Regions from separate parts of the Fervidobacterium riparium genome, predicted to be linked through region 2. Evidence: predicted binding sites of a transcription regulator. Region 2 holds the regulator's gene; the other holds the start of a gene.
The links. Region 2 encodes HrcA, which represses chaperone genes, less so after heat shock. Its sites were predicted from a motif close to ATTAGCACTCNNANNNTNNGAGTGCTAAT; they were not measured.

Region 1 (7,386 bases), 410 kb from region 2:
ATATGCCTTGGAATAGCATCTTCCAAGCCATCTTCGATATCCTGGATAATTACGTCTGAACCGATGTTGCTCGTCATGATTATTATCGTGTTTCTAAAGTCCACAGTTGTACCCTTTCCATCTGTAAGCCTTCCATCATCGAAAAGTTGCAATAAGACGTTGAAAACTTCATGATGAGCCTTTTCTATTTCATCGAATAGTACAACGCTGTACGGTCTTCTTCTAACCTGTTCGGTAAGTTGCCCACCTTCTTCGTAACCAACGTATCCCGGAGGCGCACCTATCAACCTTGCAACTGAATGCTTCTCCATGTACTCGCTCATATCTATCCTTATGAGTGCCTTTTCACTTCCGAAGATTACATCAGCCAATCGCTTTGCAAGTTCAGTTTTCCCAACACCAGTCGGACCTAAGAAGAGGAACACGCCAAGTGGACGCTTAGGATTCCTTATACCTGCTCTTGCCATCTTAATTGCGTTAGAAACAAGCCTAACTGCTTCTTTCTGGTCAACAAATTTCTCGTGTATAAACTTTTCTAAGTTTTTAATCTTCTCCTTTTCATCACCCATTAGCTTGCCAACAGGTATGCCTGTCCAACGTTCCACAATCCTTGCAATATCTTCTTCCAATATTTCTGCCTTACCGTCAATCTTCGCTCTTGCAGCAGCTTCATCAACCAAGTCAACCGCCTTGTCAGGCAGAAATCTATCAGTAATGTACTTTGAAGACAACTTCGCAGCTGCCTCAATAGACTTATCAGTTATTTTAACACCGTGGAATTCTTCAAACTTCGGCTTCAATCCTTTCAAAATTTCAATTGTCTCTTCAACGCTTGGCTCTGGTACGAATATAACTTGGAACCTTCTTGCAAGGGCCTTGTCTTTCTCTACATGTTTTCGGTATTCCTCAACGGTTGTAGCACCAATAACTCTTAGAGTTCCTCTCGCCAATTCCGGCTTCAAAATATTTCCCGCGTCAAGTGCACCTTCCGCAGCACCTGCGCCAACGACAGTATGTAGCTCATCTATGAACAGTATTATATCTGTTCGTTTCTTGAGAACATCTATCAGCTTCTTCAACCTTTCTTCAAACTCACCCCTGAATTTCGTTCCTGCAACGAGTCTTGCGAGGTCAAGTTTTAAGACTGTCTTGTTCTTAAGGAAATCAGGAACTTCATTCTTTACAATTCTCTGTGCGAGCCCTTCAACAATCGCAGTCTTCCCAACACCAGGATCACCAATGAGTACTGGATTGTTTTTGATCTTCCTGCCAAGAATCTCTATCATCCTATTAACTTCGTTCTCTCGACCGACAACCGGCATCAATTGACCGTTCCTTGCCATCTCTGTAAGGTTTTCTGTAAATTTTGCAAGTACGTCTATATTTTCCTCTTCAGAATACGTTCTCTTCATCCTCAACTCTTTGATGGCGCTGTAAAGCTTGTCTTGAGTTACGCCATATCTTGTAAGTAACCTGTAAGTTGTAGTTTCTGGAACAATCGTCATCGCCAGCAACAGGTGATCCGTACCTACCTTTTCGTCACCCATGCGTTTCGCTTCACGTTTAGCTTCGTTGATTACCTTCGTAGTGTCTGGTGCTATGAAAACCTGACCTGTTCCACCTGAAGAATAGTAGTATGAGCCTTTTGAACTAATAGCGCGTTCGACATCACTGCGGAGTGCATCAATATCTACATTCAGATGGCTTAGAATATCATAAGCTGCATTTTTTGTGTTTTCTAACATAGTCAACAATATGTGCTCGGGCGCCATCTGATTTTGCCTGTATCTGTTTAAAACATCGGAAACGGACTGCAAAATCTCCTGAGCGTTTTCGGTGAAGTCTTCCGTGTTAAACATCATCATGACCACCCCTTTCTTAATCCTTTTTCTTATTTCCATTCCGGGACAATTTTACCAGATTAGCACTCATATGTCAAGAGTGCTAATTAAATCTCCGCACATTTCTTCTCGAAGAATACACAAATAAAACAATGGTGGATTCTTATATTGAAGTTGAATTGTCTGCTGCCGGATGGTAGAATATACTTGAAACACTTCGTATGCTAACAGTTTTCGAAACAGGTCAAGCACCTTATTGGAGGGTTAATTGATGCCAATTCCCTATCTCGTAACACTTTTTACATTCATCGATGGACTTGCCCAGGGTATATATGGAACAATATTCAATCTCTTACTGCGCTCATCTGGACTTTCCACAAGTGCTGTTGGTAGGATAACTTCGTTTTCACTGTGGGGAATCGCTTTTTTTGGATTGATATTTGGCTTGCTTGCAGATAGATTTGATAAGAAGCAACTAATGGTGTTCACTCATTTGCTCAGTGTATTTTTTGGAACATATAGAATACTCGTTACTTCTGTCCACCAACTCGCGATTATGTCATTGCTCTTCGGTGGCTTTTCGTCTGCAACAAGTGTAATACTCTCAACTTTGCTGATACTTAAAACAGACGCGCGTAATCGTTCAAAGCACCTTGGAATGAATTTCGGTATTGGGATGTTCACCGGTGTTCTTGGAAATGTTTTTGGTGGTGTGTTTGGCGACCTGTTTGGCTTGAGACCTGTTCTGATAGTTTCGAGTCTATCAAGGCTCATAGCGATATATCCAATTCTCAAAATGAAAGCTTCTGAATTGATGGTAAAGAGAGAATCAAATGAGGGTATCTTAAGATTTTTCTCCATTGTAAGAAACATGGATTACAGAATGAGAAAGATAGTAGTTTATTATTTCCTGTCAACTATAAGCGTTGGTTTCGGTGCAGGATTGTTCGTTAGCTTTGGAAACGTTATCTTCTATGATATATTCCACATGAAACCTGCGATAATCGGTTCTATCCTCGCAAGTGCGCAGTTGGCAACGAGCTTAGGAGCGATGTTTTCACACAAGCTTGGCAAGAAATTTGGCGATATGAATGTACTGATCTTCTCATACGTTGTCGTGCCTATCTTGATAGTTATGCTGAGTTTTGTAAGAGAACCTATCACGTTCACTTCGGTGTACATACTCCGCTTTGCGGTTATGAACATGGTCAGTCCTTTGTTAACTGCTACGGTTTTCTCGAGTATCGATGTAGTGTATTTATCATCGATAAACGGCATGAACGTCTTTTTCAACAACGTCTCTCGAGCTTTTTCTGCAGAGCTCTTCGCTTATTTCACGCGCTTTAATTCTGGTTACACGTTAATCTTTGCAGTTAGCTCCGTTTTTTATTTTGTAAACGCTTATGTTATGATAAGAATGTACAAACATATAAGGGAAAGTTAACTGGTGCACTATGTGCACAGACAAGGTACACAGACGAGTGGAGGGTGAGAATGATAAATTTAGAAAGTGATTTTCGAAACATTTCCAAGAATCTATTTAAACTTTCTGTCCCGACGATGATTGGGTTTTCAATACAATCGCTATACGACTTGGTAGATATGTTCTGGATAGGCAAGATATCATACAAAGCGATTGCAGGCATTGTTATCTTTTCTACAATCTTTTGCTCGTTGAGATTCTTAACGAGATAATAGGCACATCTTCGGTATCGTTGATATCACAATCTTATGGTTCGGGTGACAAACGCTTAACTTCAAGAATAATAGAACAAACCCTTATTTTTAAGGCATTAGTTGCGGTAATTGCTTCGACAATTTTAATTGTATTTTTCAAACCGCTTGTGTGGTTCTTTTCAAAGGATAGAGAAGTTGTCGAATCTGCAATTAAATATGGTTACATCCGCATATTTTTTATGCCGATATTTTTCATGACTTACTCTACCTTTACCGCACTGCGCAACATTGGACGAGCCACTTTAGCAATGACTACAATGGCTCTTGGGGCTTTTTTAAATATTATCCTTGATCCGGTATTCATTTTTGAAAAAATACCTTACATAGGTGTCCGCGGTCTTGGTTTGGGAATAGAGGGAGCTGCTTGGGCAACAGTTTTATCTTCTTTCTTTCCTCTGATTTGGGGATTAACGTTACTTTCAAGAGGTATAGATGGGGTGAAGGTCTCGTTTAAAGGATTGCTGAAATTGGACAGGCTAATAGATAGAAAACTAATTACCATTGGTTTACCTTCAGGTATAGAGATGCTCCTTCGAAATCTTTCGTATACCGTACTCATAAAATTGTCATCGCTATTTGGTTCGGAAATCGTCACTGTTTTCGGCATAATAGAACGAGTTATGGGTTTTTCCGTTATTCCGATATTCGGTCTTTCAATAGGTTCAAGTACATTAGTTGGATTTGCGCTTGGAAAGAACGATGAAAGGTTGGCAAAAAAGGTTGCCTTCATGGCAACCTTGTATAGTGTCATTATCAACATGGTTATCCTGACCTTGATTGCGAGTTTTAAAGACGACATTTTTAGAATATTCACGACAAACCAAATAGTTATCGAAATTGGTGCTAAGAGTCTCAAATTTGTCTTGACTGCAATGTTCTTTATTTCGGTTACTGCTGGTATTTCAAGTGCGTTCTTTGGATCCGGAAAGACCTCTATTCCGTTCATTTCAAGCATTATAAGTCGATGGGGTGTTATGGTCCCGTTTGTTCTTTTGAGTATTTTGACTTTCAAATTAGGTATAAACGGATTGTGGCTTGCGTTTCCTGTTTCTGAATTTGCAGAAGCAAGTGTGATGCTTTATGCGTTTGTAAAATCTAACTGGACAAAAAAACGAGTGATTTAGTTCTGTGATTTTAGTACATAGAACTTGTTGAAGAATAGCTGTATGGAATAAATAGCAAGTGATATAGCTAATGCATAAACAACCAATCCTGTATTTCCATTGAATCTATCAAGTAACAACCCTCCCAAGAATGGACCAACCCCAAAGAGCATACCTATGACCATCTCATGCAATGCTCCCTGCTTGCCGTGTGCTTCGGTCTCAGAAAGCAGACCGTAGAATATCGCAAAAGTATAGGGAACAGCATAACTGAAACCTGCAAAAAGCGCTGTTATAAAAAACGGCAAAGGTGATTTTGCAAAAATTGCCAAGATACCAGTTGCCGGGACGACACTAAGAAGCAAAGCACAGATTTTCTCGTTGCCTACCCAACCTTTCCAGGATTGAAGAAGAACAAACGTCAGGAAAACACCTATGTTGGCCCCCACTATTAAAAATCCGGCTTTATCCAAATTTAAACCTGCAAGTAAAATCAGTTTCGGAAAATCAGCCATCACAGATGTGTAAACAAGCCCGCCCAAGAACAGGATTATCCTGTATTCTAATCTGAGCTTTCTCATGAGCTTTGAATCGTTAACTATAGAAGAATTGTACGTATGTTCCGTTAACTTATGTGCAGGCTTAAATACAATAACATCACCGCTTTTCCTGCCGTCCTTTGTAATCAAAATAGCGCTACATGATGAAAGGATAAGACCTATCATGAATATAATGTATGACAAGCGAACGGTTAAGTATGGACCAAACGTCACTCCAATTATATTTCCCGTGCTCCATGATAACGTGAACCTGCCGGTAATTGATGGTGGATCTATTCCGAGAGTACTTTCTGACTTTGCAATAAGCCCTTCAACTTGAGGGAAAAATGAACCGAAGAACGCTCCTTGTAATATTGCAAAGAGCGTTAATGCATATGGTGTTCGAACCGCAAGTCCATAGAATGAAACAAACAGGAGGTACGCGAAAAGCAATGACATGGTTTTCTTATAACCATACTTGTATCCGCTATGACCTATCGTAATACTCGCTAAAGCGTAGACAAAGGATGCAACAAGATTGATAAGTCCAATTTGAGTAAATGTAAAATTCAGTTTTGCTGCGGTTGAATTTATAAAAGTACTGAAAAGATACGCTTGAATTGAAACAGAAAACGATAGCAAGTGATATTTATGAAAAAACCTTCCCATAACAATGTTAGCCCCCTAAAATGTAGTTTTCTTACAAACTATAACAAAACATTCTCCATATTACTAGACTGTTATCTACTTGGTATCACCCATGGCGACAGTGGTAAACCATGTGGCGATGAATTGAGTCCAAAATAAATCAGATACAATGGCTCCTCGCTTAGGATTTCAGTAAATGGTGAAAAAATACCTGCAACAGGATAGAGCTTTAAACCTGAGACATACGTTTCAATAAAGAAATGAGTGTAAAGTCCATAGATGGATTCATTTGATAAAGCTACTGGATTGGAAATTCCGAGGGTAATACCGCTATTTCGTACGTAAATAAGATTTCCGAATATAAATGAACTGTCTTTGAACAACGTGTATGCTAATGAAACATCGTACGAAACTGTCTGAATATCCTCGAGTCTTACAGCAGCTTGGCTTTCAAATGTTGTGTCTAAATTCAAAGCAATGCCAAAATAGCCGAAAGCGTACAAGTTTGACAACAGCTTTTCATACGAGAATAGTTCTTCGTACGTTTCACTGCTGAGCAATAAGAAAGCTTGGGATTTATAAGGGTAACCAAACAAATTCGATGTAACAAGTAACCCAAAGCCTATGTTTTTTGAATAAACAGCAGGTACATTAAAGGTAGCAAATAGGTTGAAGTAAGCGTCGAGTATATTGCTATATTCACTTCTAAAACTGAAAGTCAAGTAACCATACATGTTAGTATTAGGCGTTAGTTTAAGAGTCCCAAATCTAAACGCACCGGTCAAGTTGTAGTCGTTTGTTGGATAATAATAACTGGCGAAAAGCTCGTAAGTATCCTTAGATTGGATAGCACCGATGTACTGTGAATAAGAAAGGTTGAAGCTTGAATCTGTTATTTTGAGGTCAAAGATTGGTGTTAAGACTACAAACGTATCGTTCTCTATGTTTCCAAAAGTAAATATCATATACCCACGATGAATGTCGTCAGTTTCGTTGTACTCGTACATCGGAATCCAAGTAAGCGGTTGCATGAATTTATTCATTCTAAACGCGAGCTCAGAGCCGTACTCAAATTTCACGTCAGTAAAACTGAAATCGTATTTATATGATTTCAATTCTGCTTCAGATTGACTATACTTGATTTTGTAAATTCCCATACCGGTATTCACCGTGTAGGGAATATAGCTTACATAATAGATGAAATCATCTGCTACGCAAAAATCATAAACCAACAAATTTTCTCCAAGTTGATAAAGTTTTTTCTTAGATAGGTCATAATAATATGGATTCACGTATTTTCCATCAACTCTTGTAAAGAGAATGCCATCTTTCCAAAATCTTACATACGGGCCCTTCATTGCATCGTCAGTTATCTCAAACGTTTCTTTGGTTTTGGTATCTACTATAAGAATCGAATAATCCGACAGCAGAAGAGCCAATTTCGTATCTCTACCGTCCATATAAGAAACATACTTGTCTATTGTTAATTCAAAGTTCTCTCCTACAATTCTGGTCTTC
Region 2 (7,386 bases):
CATGACGAATCAGGCTACCAGCCAATACAGAAACGATTGTCGTCAAATTAGAAAATAGAGACGAAACGGTCGGTGAGACTTTGCTGAGCATGTAATTTACCAAGAAGAAAGCAACTGTTGAAGATAAAACACCAAGGTACAGAGCACTGATAATTGCTGATAAATTCGTCGTTATCTCGAACTGACCAGTGATTAAACTCATGGTTGTGAAAAACAAAAAACCTGTCAGCATCATTGTGAATGTTATTTCCATAGGTTCGAAGAGCGCTGATAACTTCCGCGAGAAAATATTATAAAGTGCTGCAGAAAAGACGGCACACAGAACTAACACCTTTCCTATGAAAGCTCCTTTTTCAAATCCGCCGCCTCCAACTATTAGAGAGACGCCCAAGAAGCTTGTGAATGCAAACAAAACCTGAAACCAGTGTAGCTTTTCCTTAAGCATGAATGGACTGAGAAAAGCAATAACAATGGGTATCATCGCTATTATCATACCAGCCTCTGAAGAAGTTGCGTACCTCAAACCATTCGTTTCAAAAATAAAATACATTATAGGCTGGAAAATAACAACTTTCCACAGCTTCCAGTAAGGCTTCCTACTTATACGGACAACTTTCAGAAAACTTAGCAACAGAATAGCAGCGGTTGCTATACCAAACCTATAAGACAAAAACGTGTAAATCCCCACGTACTCAATGCCAGCCTTTGTGAACAAAAAAGAAAGTCCAAATATCAGCGAAACGGTAACTCCAGCAAGATAAACTCTCCAGTTTCCATTCTTCCCCATTATTATTCCCCTTTCACAGGAATTCACGAAAATTCTCATGGAACATCAATGGTTCGCAAAGCGTACCATGTTCACAACAATATTTTAAACCATAATCCTGAGCTTGAAAAGATAGGAATGTTCGGACTTCTCAAAAGCTAAAGAATTGACAATAGTACACATTTATGGTAATATTTTAGCAGACAAAACATATGATTGCTAATTTGTTTGACAATTCACAGGATATACTTTTATCGATTTCGTAATATCCGGAGGTGATAGAATGGACATCACCGAAAGGCAGAAAAAAGTGCTGTACTGTATTGTACAAGAGTACATAAACACGAAAGCTCCAGTAAGTTCGAAGAGAGTCTTAGAAAACGCTGCACTTGAAAGGTCAGGCGCAACTGTCAGAAATGACATGAACAGGTTGATGAAGGCTGGTTACATATATCAGCCACACACATCGGCGGGTAGGGTACCTACCGATAAAGGTTTGAGATTTTACGTTAACGAACTCAGAAAAATAAGAGATGAGATAAAGTCAAAGAGCACCCACGTTGAGACAGTTGCGAATTTCCCAATGGGCGATATGGAAAAAGTGCTAACTGGGGCAGCCAAATTGCTGAGTTCATCAACAAAAGGCATGGTAGTTATAGAGAAGCCAAGTCCGTTGAATCTTAGGATCAAAAGAATTGTGATAACACCTGTTAGCAGAAACTTTTCTATTGCAAATGTCGTAACTTCGCTTGGTCTGAGTTCTTCTATACCTCTCCAACATGCAGAAATCGATAGCGGCGAAGAGATAACACACATTGAGGAAGTCCTGAACAAGCTGATTCAAGGTCTAACACTTAACGAATTCAGAACGAAATTGAAAGACATCTTCTCGAAGTTAAACAATCTCAATAGCATAAACGGCTTTGAAATAAGTAATATGAGCAAGGGATTCTTGGAGATAACTGAACGCTTATCGATGGAAAGCTACGAGGATTATATCACCGAAGGACTTTCAAACCTTTTAACAAACGACAGGATTAATTTACGAAAACTGCAGAATATACTTGCTTATGTATCAACCGATGTTTTCTACAAAGACCTCTTAGAACTCAAGAATGATGTCTATGTGGGTAAAGAACATGGTTTGCGTTTCTTGGATGACTTCTCAGTCATTATAGGACCATTCTATGCGGAAAACAACCCAATAGGACGAATCGCCGTCTTATTTGATAAGTTCAGCCGATATGATCATGTGTTCGAAAGCTTTGAATTCATGCTCAATAGATTGACTGAATACTTCACAATAGTCTCGAGAAATGTGTGAAATGTGTTAAATGCGTAAACTAATAAAATATATAAAAGATGAACTGAGGAGGGAAAAATATGGAAAAGGAAAGAAAACTGGAAAATTTAGAAGAGAAGGAAAGGAAAATTGCTTCAGATAACACAGATAATTTGACTGAAAATAAAGAGGAAGTTTCGAATCTTGAAAAGGAAAACAAGGAGTTAAAAGAAAAGATCTCCGAGCTCGAAGCGCAGTTGAAAGAAATCCAAAACGCGGCTCGGGTTATAAAAGCAACATTCGAAAATTACAAGTTAGACGCCGACAGGCAGATAAGAGATGCGAGCAGAGCTACCTCTTTAAGGATTATGAGAGCGATGATACCTCTCTTAGACGATTTCAAACGAGCTTTTAAACATTTTGAGCTATCAAACAACCTCGAGGAATTCAAAACTGGAGTGGAAAAGATATACGAGAAATTTGTCAGAACACTTGAAAATGAGGGGTTAAAACAAATTGATGCAACTGGCAAGTTTGACCCGTTCAATCACGAAGCATTCGAAAGGGAAGAAAGAGAAGACTTGGAAGAATACACGATCACCGAAGTTATAGAAGATGGTTATACCTTCAACGGTCAGGTTATTAAACCTGCGAAAGTAAAGGTTGCAGTCAAGCCAAGAAAGAAAAAAGAACCTGCAGAAAATACTGAGAACACAAACAGTAACAAAGACAACAGTGAAGGTAAAAGCTCTGAAAGCAGTGCGGAAAATAGAGGTGAGGCATAATGCCAGCTAAAAAGGATTATTACGAGATACTTGGCATTCCAAAAAATGCCTCTGACGATGAGATTAAAGCGGCTTACAAAAAGCTTGTCAAAGAATGGCATCCGGATAGGCACGTCGGAGATAAAAAGAAGCAGGCAGAACAGAAATTTAAAGAGATTCAAGAAGCATACGAAGTACTCAGCGACCCGCAAAAAAGAGCAATGTACGATAAGTTTGGTTATGTAGGCGAAGGTGGTTATGTATACGAACCAAACGGAACAAATTTTGGAACTGGCGGTTTTGGTTTCGGCTTTGAGGATATTTTCAGAGATTTCGATGATATATTCAACATATTCTTTGGTGGGCAGAGAACCTCAACAGCTTCTCAATCGTCCCAGAGAGGTTCACGGCGAAGCGCCCGAAGGGGTGAAGATATAAACGTTGAATTAGTTATAACGGATGCCGATATATTCACTGGAAAAGATGCAACGATCGAATACGATAGATACGAAGTGTGTGAGAATTGTCATGGCGAAGGCATTGAACCCGGCAGTAAGTGGGTAACTTGTTCAAAATGTCATGGTACCGGTGTTGTAAGAGAAGAAAAACGCACACCATTTGGAGTGTTTATTAACCAGCACACTTGCGATGCCTGTGGCGGTACAGGTTCGATTCCTGGAGAAACATGCCATGTCTGTCGCGGCAGTGGAAGGATAAAAAAACGAACCACAGCTGTGGTGAATATACCATCAGGAGTCGAAGACGGAAGCGTATTACGAATCCCTCGAAAAGGAAACGCAGGTAGTTACGGTGGCGAATACGGTGATCTGTACGTTCATATCCGAGTCAGACAAACAAGTGACTACAAACGCGAAGGTGATGATATAATAGTAACTGTACCAATAGATTACGTAACAGCAATTCTTGGAGGAGCAACGTTCGTCGAACTCCCGAATAAAGAAAAAATTGAAGTAGAAATACCTGCTGGTACACAGCCAAATGATAGAGTTGTTATCAAAGGCAAGGGAATTCCAAATACAAGAACAGGTAGGCGCGGTAACTTGGTTGCTGAATTTAAGGTTTCGATACCAAAGAAGGTATCAGGTAAAGAGAGAGAACTCTTGAAAGAGATAGCAAAAGAAAGGGGTATTAAGGTTTGAGACTTGACAGGAACAAGCTACAGAACGCTCATAAAAAAACGTACAGAAGACTTCCAAACAGTAGAAAGAACAGCAGAAATGGATCCAATAGTTTCAAGCTTTTTTCTGCTATTTTCTTGATATTAGTGATAGGTTTATTCTTCATTGGTTTTTCAACAATAATAAACTCTGACAATAACACAATGAAACTTTTTTCTTTTCTGAAGCAAGCTGATAAAACGAATAGCGAAAATGTAAATGAGGAGAAAGAAATCTTTCTTGACTTTGGGCAAGAAACACGAGTAACGAAGGTTTTGAAAGTCAACGACGAGTATTTAGTTGTAGGTGACGTACTGACAAACGAGAAGGAAAAATACCAGATCTTTTTAGCAAAGTTGGATAAAGATGGCAATATAATTTCAAAAACGTTTTTTGGAAACGATGGAGACGAATTTGCATATGATGTTATTAAGGAGAGCGACGGTTACATAGTCGTAGGGGTTTCTTCTTCAAAAAGTTTCGGAGTCCGTGGCAGGTACGATGCTCTGCTTATAAAATACAATGAACAAGGAAAAATCCTTTGGTACAAAGTTTACGGAGGACCTGACTGGGATAGAGCATACAAAGTTCTGAAAACAGAGAACGGATACGTCATCGTAGGTGATAATTACGCAAAAGGCGGAGATGTGTCGCAAAATTTTGGCGAACACGACTACTGGATTGTAAATATATCAAAAGATGGAAAAATAATATGGGACAGGAGCTTTGGTGGTATACGATGGGATAGAGCATATTCAGGCGGATATCTCGAATCTCAGAAATTAATTCTATCCGCTGGTTCTTCAAATTCATTCACAGACGGGAACCGATACGATGGATACGTTGTAGCTTACGACACAAAGGGTAATTTAGTTTGGAAGTCTACGTTAACAAACTCTTATACACTGTGGCCTCTCGATTTAGTTGTTACAAATAACTCAATTTACGTCGCAGGATATGTTTACGAAAGAATGCCGCCAAACTCTAATGGCAACAATTCGCAGAATGCCTTAGGAGTTGAGAAGGGCTTCATTGCAAGGCTTTCGGAAAGCGGTCAAGTCGTATACCTTAAAATGTTCGGTGAAAATGCAAGAATACACTCAATAGCCGTAGATTCTTCAACAAGAGATAGCAATTCTGAGAACGAGACAGTACTGTTCGCTGGTTATAAAACCGATAAAAATGTAAAGATGCCTTGGTATGGTTCTTTCATCTTCCAAGCAGATATGGAAAAACCTGCTGTGATAGAAAAATACTTGGACACAGAATATGGTATGTTGTTTAACATTCTAAAATCAGAAAATGGAGTCGTTATATCCGGAAGCATTATGAAAGAAGGGAAAATTGTTGGGCTACTGAGGATAATGCCAAATATATAAGTGTTTAAGTCTTATTCGAGCAACTCTTTTAAAGACTCCTTGTAATTTCTTCCAACTGGCACAATATCGCCATTTGAAAGCTCAAGAGCCATGCTTCCGAAGTAATTTTTGATTATCTTCGTTATGTGCTCAACATTTATAATATAAGACTTGTGGACCCTAAGGAATTGTTCTTCAGGAAGTCTTTCTTCACAAACCCTTAAGGAAGTTTTCGTAGTCAATTTTCCTTCATTTGAGACGACAACCACTTCACCTTCGTTCGCGTAAATGTATAAAATTTTGCTGATATTCAAAAACAACACCTCTCCGTCAATTTCGACGGAGAATTTTTCTTTTTTCATCCTCTTTATGAATTCCCTCATTTTTGACTGTTGAATTTCGCCCTCTTGGTTGCCTTCTATAATCTTCTTTGCTTTTCCGATAGCAGTTCTTAAACGCTCTTTTCTTATAGGTTTTAAAAGATAGTCAATTGCGTTTTCTTCAAAAGCTCTTACTGCGTATTCTGAATATGCCGTCGTAAATATCACATAAGGCCTATGCTTGATGTTTTCAAGAACATAAAAGCCGTCGTATTCTCCCAAGTTTATATCTAGGAAAACCAAATCGGGCATCTTTGTGTCGATCAACTCGATAGCTTCACGTGCGTGAGATGCTATGCCCAATATATCTAAACCTTCCTCTTTCAACATCTTTTCAAGTACAAGAGCAAGCAACTTTTCATCTTCAACAATTACGCAAGTCATATTCTCACCTTTACCTCCAATTCACTAATTTCATGTCAAACTCTTAGCGGGTAGCAAGCCATCTCAGAAATACCTTTGTTCCTTTTCCTGGTGATGTCTCGTAAATTACTTCTGAATCCTTATCAAACGTTTTCAGCAAATTCTCAACCATCTGCAGACCTGCACCCTTCACTATTTCCGGTGCACCCTTTCCATTGTCTTGAATACTCAAGAGAATAAATCCTTCAGTTAACTTAGTTTCTATTGTTATAACACCACCGTTTGTGGACTTGGTTACACCATGAATTATCGAGTTTTCCACAATCGGTTGAAGGATTAAAGACGGAATTTTCACACCCTCACATTCCGATTGAACGTCTATCATATAGTCGAAATTGCTCAACCTGATCTTTTGTATATCCAAGTATTTCTTCGCTAAGGAGATTTCATCTTTCAATGTCCAAATTTCAGGAGCTTCCAGAACTGCTCGAAAAAGCTCTGAAAGATTTATAAGATACTCGCGCAATTTGTCGTTGTTTTCTCCAAGGTCAATCATTGAAACCGCAGTGCTCATAGCGTTGAACAAAAAATGAGGATTAGTCTTGTACCTAAAAACCTGCATCCTTAACTTCATCTGGGTTTCATTAAGCTTTTTATACTCTACAATCTGCCTTTCAAGCTCTCTTCTTAGAGTAACGTAAGATATCCCGAAAGACACCAAGAGGAATGTTGAGACTACAAGTAGTGCATTCAAGAAATTGCTCAAAGTATCTATCGGGTACATGGCAATCCACATATTAAACAAATTAATAAAAAGAAAGCCCAGACCAACTACTGCAACTATAACGAGCAAAATATATGCGACTTTCATCATTTTCGTTGAATCAGCCAATTCTTTGCCCCACATTCTGAAAACATAATACGTTATGCCAACAGTATTCACAATCAGAAAAGTGGCAATTATTGAGAATAAATAAAGATTAGACGGTATGAAATACATTACATAGACAAAAATAATAAGCGATATTAGTTGTAAAAAAAGGAAAACTCGCAAAACTTATCTCCTCCTTGCTGTCTAAATTTTTCAGAATTAGTTTTTGTTTTTATAGAACATCAGATTAGAAATCGATCCAACAACAACACTTATAAGCATCCAAGCAAATCCAAATCCCGCCGAGCCCTTTGCGACAACGGTGAGCAGAATTTGGTATGTAACATACTCAGAAAAGAAAATATATGCTAAGAACTGGAGCGTAAAAAAAGAAAAAATAGGTGAAATTACAGAAATTAGAAGG

Region 1: the regulator HrcA is predicted to act here: its motif matches at 1,921-1,949, upstream of IB67_RS04610 (ATP-dependent Clp protease ATP-binding subunit).

Annotation. Positions count from the first base shown of each region.
Region 1 covers NZ_CP009277.1:1,015,881-1,023,266, reverse strand. Annotated here, with positions in the region: gene IB67_RS04610 (ATP-dependent Clp protease ATP-binding subunit) at 1-1,859, opposite strand, end outside; gene IB67_RS04605 (MFS transporter) at 2,113-3,285, shown strand; gene IB67_RS04600 (hypothetical protein) at 3,336-3,536, shown strand; gene IB67_RS04595 (MATE family efflux transporter) at 3,509-4,702, shown strand; gene IB67_RS04590 (MFS transporter) at 4,699-5,889, opposite strand; gene IB67_RS04585 (hypothetical protein) at 5,961-7,386, opposite strand, start outside.
Region 2 covers NZ_CP009277.1:605,182-612,567, forward strand. Annotated here, with positions in the region: gene IB67_RS02690 (DMT family transporter) at 1-787, opposite strand, end outside; gene hrcA (heat-inducible transcriptional repressor HrcA) at 1,050-2,090, shown strand; gene IB67_RS02700 (nucleotide exchange factor GrpE) at 2,150-2,833, shown strand; gene dnaJ (molecular chaperone DnaJ) at 2,830-3,972, shown strand; gene IB67_RS02710 (hypothetical protein) at 3,969-5,369, shown strand; gene IB67_RS02715 (LytR/AlgR family response regulator transcription factor) at 5,381-6,112, opposite strand; gene IB67_RS02720 (sensor histidine kinase) at 6,156-7,145, opposite strand; gene IB67_RS02725 (hypothetical protein) at 7,182-7,386, opposite strand, start outside.